Regions from separate parts of the Fodinicola acaciae genome, predicted to be linked through region 1. Evidence: riboswitches for the same ligand, from Rfam matches in the RefSeq annotation. Region 1 holds a riboswitch; the other holds the start of a gene.
What was found. Region 1 has a riboswitch for FMN ahead of GNX95_RS10335 (riboflavin synthase). Riboswitches for the same ligand answer to the same signal wherever they lie in the genome.

Region 1 (4,799 bases):
CGGCGGAGACACGCTGCAGCCAGCGCCGGAACCGCAGGCTGCCGGCGAGCAGGCCGGACAGCTTGCCGGCCGCCAGTCCGACGCCGGCGTCGATGCCGAGTCCGACCGTGATGAACAGCAGCCCGAGCGCCAGCAGTTGCACCGGTACGGGCCAGGCGCCGTGCGGATCGGTGAACTGCGGCATGAAGGCGAGATAGAAGACGATCACCTTCGGGTTGCTGACGTTGGTGAGCACGGCCATGCCGTACGTGCGGCTCAGCGGCCGCTGCTCCGGCCGCAGCTCAAGCTCCTGTTGCGCGAACGACGATCGCAACGTGCTCATCGCGAGATAGAGCAACACCGCGATGCCGACGACGCGCAGGACGTCCATGGCAGCGGGGAGAGCGATGAACAACGCGCTGAGGCCGGCGGCCGCGGCGAGCGTGTGTACGGCCATGCCGGTCGACATGCCGACGGCGGCGACGACTCCGGCACGTGGTCCGCCGGCGATGCCGTTGGCGACGATGTAGAACATGTCCGGCCCCGGCACCAGGCTGATCAGCGTGATGGCGACGACGAACGGCAACAACAGCTGCAGGTCCAATTAGTGGCTCCCGTCCACGAGGTTGGTGACGTTGTCAGCGTACGTCTGCCGGTACGCTCGGACAGTGCCGCGCGACACGCTGACCAGGGACCAGATCGTGGAGGCGGCGGTCGCCGTGTTGGACGCCGACGGCATCACCGGTCTGAACATGCGCCGGCTCGGCGCGCAGCTGGGCATGGCCGCGACCGCGATGTACTGGCACGTCAGGAGCAAGGACGACCTGGTCGTGCTGGCCGGCGACCACGCCTGGTCGCAGATCGAGCTGCCGGATCTGGCCACCACCGGCTGGCGCGAGGCCACGACGGTGCTCGCACGGGGTGCGTACGAGATGGTCAGCCGGCATTTCTGGCTGGTGCCGGCGATGAGCACGCACCTGGTCTACGGTCCCGGCAAGGCTCGCTATGACGACTGTTGCCTGGCCGCGTACGAGTCGGCCGGATTCACCGTGGCGGAGGCAAACCAGGCCGCCGCCACCGTGCTGATGTTCGTACTCGGAGCCGCGCAGGCCGAAGGAAGCGAGCAGGCGTTGCGCGCGCACGCGCGGCGCGGTGGCGGCGAGGAGGCCTTGCGCATCGCGATCGCGCGAGCCGAGGAGGTCGCGGGACGCTATCCGCGGCTGACCACTCACTCGACGTCGGCGGCCGGGATGGCCAGTCCGTTCGAGTTCGGCCTGGCCACGATCCTGGACGGCCTGGCTAGCCGAAGTGCGCGTTCGCGGCCGGCAGCGCGAGGAGAATGACGACCGCCAGGGTGCCGAGCGTGGTGAGCGCGAACCGTACGAGCACCAGCGGCCGGAGGATGGCCGGATAGGTCCGGCTGGCCGCGTCGACGATCGCGTACGCGTCGATGCCGGAGGCGGTCGTCGACTTCCGGAACACCGCGGCCGTGAAGCGCGCGGCGAAGACCTGGGTCGCGGTCACCAGGCCGCCGGCGACGACCAGCACCGGCGCGAGCACCCAGGTGGCGATCCGGCCGGCCTGGACACCGGCCAGGTTGACCGCCGCGAGCACGCCGATCACCACACCGATGGCCAGTGGCAACAGCATCTCGGTGGTGGTCTCGGCGAACCGTACGCGATGCGCCGCGAGCACACCCGCCGGGTGTCCCTGGCGGACCGCCTCGGCCTCGGCGGCGTGCTGAGCGGCGTCACCGTAACGGTGAGCGATCAGTGCGATGACAACGAAACTCGCCGCCAGCAGCAGCTGGAGCGCGGCGGCGATGGTGACCGGAACAGGCATGCCTATGGGTCCTCTCTTGAACTTAGTTCATGAACCATAAGACCTTTTTGAACAATGTGCAAGCGGTCTGGTGTCGGATTGGCACCAAAATGATGTGCCATGGATGACAGAAATATGTGTCATCTTCGTTGTCCGTGCTACGTTGCCAGGGTGGCCATGGATGACAAGCTCCGTTTCGCCGACCTGATCGGCCGGTTCTACGCACGTGAGTACGCGTTTCCGCCGATGGCCGGACGCCTGATGGGTTTCCTGCTGGTCTGCGATCCGCCTCGCCAGTCCATCGCCGAGTTGAGCGACGCGCTGCGAGCCAGTCGCAGTGCGATCACCGGCGCGGTGAAGATGCTGGAGGAGCGACGGATCGTCAGCCGGTGGCGCGAGGCCGGCGAGCGAGTCGACTCGATCGAGATCGACCCGAGCTGCCTGGTGCGGCCGCGAGGCTTCGACGGTGGCCTCTTCCATGAAATGGCGGCGCTTGCGCGAGAAGGCCTGACGCACCTGGACCACGACGCGCCGACGCAGACCGCGATGCTGCGCGAGGCGGTGGAATTCTACGAGTTTCTGGCCAGAAGGATCCCCGCTCTGGCCGATGAGTGGTGGTCGCAAAGAAAATCACGAGGTGAATAAATGGCTCATATCCGGATTCCGGTTGCTGACACCGCGCTGGACATCAACGACAGTGGCGATGGCCAGCCGGTCCTCTTCCTCAACGGCATGCTGGCACCGCAGACCGACTGGAAGCGCACGCTGCGTGAGCTGGGCGGTCGTTACCGTACGATCACCTTCGACGCGCGCGGCCGCGGAAAATCGGGGCCGTCAAAGGACTATTCGTTTGTCGGTGCGCTCGACGACGTCTCGGCCGTCGTGGCCACCACCGGCATCCGCCGGCCGATCCTGGTCGGCTGGTCGTACGGTGCCACGCTCGCCGTCCGCCATGCGGCGCGGCGTCCCGGCGAGATCGCCGGCCTCGTGCTTGTCGACGGCGGCATGCCTTTCCCGGCTTTCGGCAACGAGGAACAGGCTCGCATCCGCAAGCTGTTCGGCCGGATGGCGCCGATCATGTGGATCCTCCGGCTGATCGGCCGGACCAGCGTGCCGGCCAGGCAGGCCGCCGAGATCAACATCGAGAACTGCGACATCCTCGACCGGATCGCGCCGGATTTCGGCAGCATCGACTGCCCGATCACGTTCGTCCTCGGTACGAAGCGGCACACGGGCAGCACCGACGAGGAGGTGCGCAAGATGCGCGCGTCCGTCGCGCCGTTGGCCGAGAAACACGACCACGTCTCGGTGTTCGCGACGCTGCCGTCGTCGCACACCGAGATCCCGTTCAAGAACGCGGACACGCTCGCCGCCGCGATCGACGAACTTGCGCGAAAAGAGTCCGCACGGGCCACGTCCTGAGGAGTTTGACGTAGAAGCGTCAACAGCCAGGAGGTCGCAGCCCGGTGGACGGACGGCCAGCCGGCCGGTGTGGAGCGGGTCACGTCCGGCGCCGGCGGCGACGGCGCGTGCGACAATCGATCAGGTAAGAAGCAGTACGCGCTCCGGGGTCGGTGTAATTCCGAACCGGCGGTGATGGGCTTGACGGCCCTCAGTCCGCGACCCGTCCGCAGCCAGCGGCCGGTTGACCTGGTGAGAGTCCGGGACCGACGGTGAAAGTCCGGATGGGAGGATGCGCGCGACGCCACAGGCCTGCCTGTGGTGCCGCTTTCTGGCACCTGCCTGATCAACCCCGGTGACCATCGTCTGGCCGGGAGGCAGGATGTTCACTGGAATCGTGGAAGAGCTCGGCTCCGTGGTGAGCTGGAGCGATCTGGGTACGGCCGGGCAGCTGACGCTGCACGGGCCGACCGTCTCGTCGGACGCGAGACACGGCGACTCCATCGCCGTCAACGGCGTCTGCCTGACCGTCATCCGGACCGACGGTGAGCGGTTCACCGTCGACGTGATGGCCGAAACCCTCAAGCGGTCGACCGTCGGCGAGCTGCAGCCCGGCGACCCGGTCAACCTGGAACGGGCCGTACGCGCCAGCGACCGGCTCGGTGGACACATCGTGCAGGGACACGTGGACGACACGGCCACGCTGCTGCGCCGCGAGTCCGACGAGCACTGGGACATCGTACGGTTCCAGCTCGCCGCGGACACCGCGCGCTACCTGGCCGAAAAGGGGTCGGTGGCGGTCGACGGCGTGTCGCTGACCGTCTCCGGCGTCGGCGCCGACTGGTTCGAGGTCAGCCTGATCCCGACCACCCTCGGCCTGACCACGCTCGGCAAGAAAGAGCCGGGCCAGCGGGTCAACATCGAGGTCGACGTGATCGCCAAGTACGTCGAGCGGCTGGTGAGCGCGCGATGACTCCTTTTGACAGCATCGAGGACGCCATCGCCGACATCAAGGCCGGCAAGGCCGTCGTGGTGGTCGACGATGAGGACCGCGAAAACGAGGGCGACATCATTTTCGCGGCCGAGATGGCGACGCCCGAGCTGGTCGGATTCACCGTGCGGTATTCCTCCGGCGTGATCTGCGCGCCGGTCACCGCGGAGGAGGCCGACCGTCTCGAGCTGCCGCCGATGTATCACACCAACCAGGACCGCAAGGGCACCGCCTACACGGTCTCGGTGGACGCGCGCGAAGGCGTCCAGACCGGGATTTCGGCCGCCGACCGCGCACATACGCTGCGGACGCTCGCGGCGGTGCGTACGACCGCCGACGACCTGACCCGGCCGGGTCACGTCTTTCCGTTGCGCGCCAAGGACGGCGGCGTGCTGCGGCGGGCCGGCCACACCGAGGCGTCGGTCGACCTGTGCCGGCTCGCCGGCCTGCGTCCGGCGGCGGCCTGCTGCGAGGTCGTCAAGGACGACGGCTCGATGGCGCGGCTGCCGGACCTGATCGAGTTTTGCCGGGAACACAACCTGCGGCTGATCACCATCGCCGACCTGATCGCCTACCGGCGGCGCTCGGAAAAGCAGGTGGAGCGGGT
Region 2 (4,799 bases), 440 kb from region 1:
ACCTCGACGGTGACCTTCACCATCGCGACGACCTGCTGCAACGTGACGGCGCGAGCGAGGTAACGCGGTGCCGCGCCGAACACCAGGCCGGTGGTCTCCAGCGGGTCGTCGCCGGGCCTTCTCAGCCACTCGGTGAGCGCAGCGACGCCGGCCTGAGCCACGAGGGTGATCCAGGACCGCTGGTCGGCCGGCAGCGAGCGAAACCACGGCAGCGTCTCGTCCATCCTGGCCACGCTCTGGGTGGCGAGCGCACCGGACGACCGCTCCAGCTTCCGGATGGTCGCTTCGAGCGGGTGCGGCGGCGGACGGTTGGGCACAGCCATACCCTCTCACTCATGGGACTGTGGTTCGAGGAATGTGAAGTCGGCCGGGTTGTGAGTCACGCCATCACGCGTACCGTCACCGAGACCGACAACGTGCTGTTCTCGACGCTGACGATGAACCCGCAGCCGCTGCATCTGGACGCCGAGTTCGCGGCCGGTACGGAGTTTGGCCAGCGGCTGGTGAACAGCATGTTCACCGTCGGCCTGGTGGTCGGCATCGCCGTACCGGAGCTGACCCTCGGCACCACGGTGGCCAACCTCGGTTTCGGCAGCATCGAGTTTCCGGCGCCGGTCTTCCACGGCGACACGCTCCGCGTGGAAACCGAGATCGTCGAGGCGCGTGCCTCCACGTCGCGGCCGACCGCCGGCATCGTCACCTTCGAGCACCGCTCGTACAACCAACGCGACGAGCTGGTCTGCCGCGCGCGGCGGGCCGCGCTGATGCGCCGGAGGCCGGCCTGATGCGCAGCCTGTTCTTCGTGCCGGGCAGCCGGCCGGACATGATCGCGAAGGTGCCACGGTTCTCGCCGGACGTCGCGGTGGTTGACCTGGAAGACGCCGTCGTGACCGCCGACAAGGAGACCGCACGCGCGTCGGCGGTCGAGGCGCTGTCGTCGCTGGACCTGCCGGTGCCGATGGTCGTACGCGTCAACGCCATCGACACGCGGTGGTTCGCTGGCGACATCGCCGCCGTCGTGTCGCTCGGCCTGGCCGGCAAGGTCGTCGGCCTCGTACTGCCGAAACTGCAGCGGCTGTCCGACCTGGAGACGCTTCGTTCGGCGCTCGGCGACTGGTCGCCGGAGGTGGTCGTAGGCGGCCTGGAGACGGCGCTGGGCGTCGCCGACGCGCGCACGCTCATCGCGCCGCCGGTGACCGCGGTGTTCTTCGGCGCCGAGGACTACACCGTCGACATGGGCGGCCGGCGTACGCCCGGCGGCCTCGAGGTGTTGTACGCGCGCAGCCAGGTCGTGCAGGCCGCTCGGCTGGCCGGCGTACCGGCGATCGACCAGATCGTCGCGGCGATCCGCGACCCCGACGCGTTCCGCGCCGACGCGTCGGTCGGCCGGGACCTCGGTTACGCAGGCAAGCTCTGCATCCATCCGAGCCAGGTCGCGTTGGCGCACGAGGTCTTCACGCCTTCGGAGGCCGAGATCGCGCACGCCCAGGCGGTCATCGAGGCGTCGCGACAGGCGGCGCTCGGTGGCTCAGGTGCCGGCGTACTGGACGGCGAGATGGTTGACGAGGTCCACGTACGCCTCGCGACCAGCGTCCTCCGCGCCGCCGGCCTCGACGTTGGCTGATCAGCCTGCGACGGGTTTCGCCGCAGGTAACGAAAGTGACCGCCGTTTAGGCGTGCCGCGGTCACTTTTGTTACATGCGAGCTCGCTGGAGCGTTTAAACGTTCCGGGTCAACTGGCAGGCGCGAGTTGCCGCTGCTCTCGTTGGAGGCGGGCGGACCTGGCCCAGGAGACCCAGCCGATGATCACCAGGACGGCGAACACGGCGTACACGGCCGCGGAGAACCACAGGTGCGACTGGATCTGCAGCGGTACGCCGACCGCGTCGACCAGCAGCCAGACCAGCCAGAACTCCACCAGCCCGCGGCCCTGCGCGAAGAAGGCGACGACGGTGCCGACGAAGATCCACGCATCCGGCAGCGGAGCCCACGACGCGTGCAGCGCGCTGAGCAGCCAGGCAAACAGGCCAGTGCCGACCATGAGCGCGCCGGCGAGCAGGCCGCGCTCGGGCCAGGTGGCCTTGCGTACGGCGATGCCGTAGACGGCGTCCTTGTTGTGCTGCCAGGCCCACCAGCCGTAGACCGAGATCAGCAGGATCACGACGTTGCGCGCGGCCAGGCCGCCGAGGTGCGCGGAGGTGTAGACGGCGACCAGCAGGATGGTCGCGGCGATCTGCACCGGCCAGGTCCAGAGCGTACGGCGCTGCGCCAGCAGGACGACCGCGAGCGCGCAGATCTGGCCGACGAACTCGGCCCACGAGATGAACTGGCCAAAGACCGTCAGTCCGGTCGTCAGCAGAATGTGCACGTCCCGCTCCCTCACAGCCACCGACCGGGGTGGAGGCAGCGCGCACACAGGATGCGCGTGCGCAGCCTCCCATCCGGACTTTCACCGTCGGTCCCGGAATTCCACCGGATCAACCCTCCGGCCAAGGCCAGCGGGCTCGCGGACTGTCACCGCCGGTTCGGACTTTCACCGACCCCGGAGCGCACGAACTATTCCTAGCGATCAAGCAACCGCAAGTGTCGCAGTATTCCCGGCACCGCGCAGCGACTCATCACACAGCCGAGTAGTCGTATGTCCATCCCGCGCGCCGGCTTCGTGCCGCCGAGGGCTGATCGGGCGGTTGACCGGCGCGGTACGTGATGGCCGACGACGAACAGGCGCCGGACCGGACGGTGTTGGCCGACCTGACCGCTCCGGCCGTACGCGCGTGTCGCCGCGGCGACACTTCGACGGTGCCGGGCCGGAGGCGCGAGCTCGGCCTGACCGAGGACGAGGCGCTCGGCGCGGTCGCCGCCTTTGTGGATCCTGGCCGCACCGACGATGTCATCGGCGAGGCCTTACGTTTCACCGTGCCGTCACCGGTCATGCTGCGCACTGTCGGGGTGATCCAGTCGCGGTCTGGCGGTCCAATGTGGACGGTAGGCGCAACGTCGCGAGATCCTTTCCCGGCAATCGATTCGTCCACATCTCCACGGCGTCCAAAGCCAACGCCGGGCTGGATCGCCACCGGACGGCTCGAACTTCTGTGCGTAGCGGCGAAAGTTTCGGCCCAGCCACGGCTGACCCGACACGCCTCCGCTATCACCCGCGGCCACCTCGTTCGCCGGGGCGGCCGACTGGTGGCGACGTCATATCATGTCGCGGCGGCGAGTGGAACAGTCATTGGCGGGAAATCGTTTTTCCGCTAAAACTCGGCCGGCTTCCTTGTCTGTCCCGGTGGACCGGATGCAGTCTTTCGTAGGTCCGTCCACAGAAAAGGAGGCAAGGTGACCGCACCTGTCCAGGACAAGGCAACGACCGAGTTCGATCTGGTGATCGGCGACCTCGAGGTCGAGATTCCAGAGCTCGACGACACCGTCGCGGCGCTCACCGACGGGCACACGAATCCATCGTGTGCGCGCTGTACGTGCATCAACGTCTACTGCTTCTGACCGGGGGAGAGGCCGCAGGTGCGTCGGCGCGATGGCTGAGTTTTCCTGCCGGATGACCGATCCTGGCGTCGACGCCGGCTCCGGTCCGCTGCCGCCGGCGGCGGGCCGGCTGCTGGCCGCGGTGCGCGACGGCCGCGCCGAGCGGATGTTCCCGCCGGTCGTCGGACCGGGACCGGACAACACGTTGAGCCTGCGGCGGCACCTCGCCGGCGACGCCGACGCGCGCGCCCTGGCGCGTACGCTCGCGGAGCCGCGTTTCGCCCCCTTCCTGGCCGCCGTCGACCGCCTTGACGCCTGGTGCGCGAGGCAGGACTTCGAGGCGCCGCACCTGCTGAGTGTCGCCAATGGCGACCTTTTCGGCCCGATGATCTGCGAGGCATTCGTTGCCTGCGCGGAAAAAGACGCCGACACATTGGTGGCCGCGAGATGTGCGCAGACAGCGGCATTCCTTGACCTTTTCCTGACGCGACTGCGACGCGATCGGCGCGAGAGTTGGCCGGACCGGCCGGAACTACGCGGACCGGTGACCGGCTTGTGGGCCAATGGCGAGGAAACGCACAACGGCGGGCAGCGGGTCTTGCGCGTCGACTTCGCCGGCGGCGGCCGGGTGGCGTACAAACCGCGGCCGGCGTCCGGAGAGCTGCTTTTTCTCGGCGAGGACTCGGTTTTCGCGATGCTCAACGAGCTGGCGGGAGCAGGCCTGCCGGTGCTGCCGAGCTGGCGAGGCGCCGGTGACGACCGGCTCGGCTATTCCTGGCAGGAGTGGGTCGAGCGGCCGCGCCAGTGGGACGTTTTGCGGCGACAGGACGGACACACACTTTCGGGTACGCGCCTCGAAAGCGCCGAGGCCGACCAGTTCTGGCGGCGTGCCGGAGCGTTGACGGCGGCCTGTTTTGCCTTTGGCATGACGGATCTGCACGGTGGCAACCTGCTGGCCGGCGCTCGCGCTGATGGCGAGCCGATGCTCTATCCGGTCGATCTGGAGGTCTTTTTCGCCGAGACACCGCGGCTCGCGCACACCGCGCTGGTGTATGCACCGACGACCGGGATGACGCACCACGTGGGCCTGGAAAACGAGGCTCGTTGGTGCGATGTCGACGGCCAGCCGGTCTGTTGGACCGAGGAGCCGGACGGCACGCTCTCGCTGCTGCGGCGCGACCGGTCGATCACCAGGACCGCGACCCGCTCCGTCGTCGGCGACACCGACGGCCGGATCGGCTACGGCCCATATCTGCCGGCCATGCTGCGCGGCATGTTCGAGGCCTGGACGTCGATCTGCCGCCATCAGGAGCGGATCCGCG

Region 2: linked by a shared signal. The riboswitch ahead of GNX95_RS12460 (nicotinamide mononucleotide transporter family protein) and the one ahead of GNX95_RS10335 (riboflavin synthase) in region 1 are both predicted to bind FMN.

What each region holds. Positions count from the first base shown of each region.
Region 1 covers NZ_WOTN01000001.1:2,222,498-2,227,296, reverse strand. The annotation lists gene GNX95_RS10360 (LysE family translocator) at 1-583, opposite strand, end outside; gene GNX95_RS10355 (TetR/AcrR family transcriptional regulator) at 648-1,322, shown strand; gene GNX95_RS10350 (hypothetical protein) at 1,279-1,821, opposite strand; gene GNX95_RS10345 (GbsR/MarR family transcriptional regulator) at 1,978-2,445, shown strand; gene GNX95_RS10340 (alpha/beta fold hydrolase) at 2,446-3,222, shown strand; FMN riboswitch at 3,357-3,501, shown strand; gene GNX95_RS10335 (riboflavin synthase) at 3,584-4,174, shown strand; gene GNX95_RS10330 (bifunctional 3,4-dihydroxy-2-butanone-4-phosphate synthase/GTP cyclohydrolase II) at 4,171-4,799, shown strand, end outside.
Region 2 covers NZ_WOTN01000001.1:2,665,589-2,670,387, reverse strand. The annotation lists gene GNX95_RS12475 (PucR family transcriptional regulator) at 1-323, opposite strand, end outside; gene GNX95_RS12470 (MaoC family dehydratase) at 336-785, shown strand; gene GNX95_RS12465 (HpcH/HpaI aldolase/citrate lyase family protein) at 785-1,624, shown strand; gene GNX95_RS12460 (nicotinamide mononucleotide transporter family protein) at 1,733-2,368, opposite strand; FMN riboswitch at 2,426-2,555, opposite strand; gene GNX95_RS12455 (hypothetical protein) at 3,334-3,498, shown strand; gene GNX95_RS12450 (DUF4135 domain-containing protein) at 3,530-4,799, shown strand, end outside.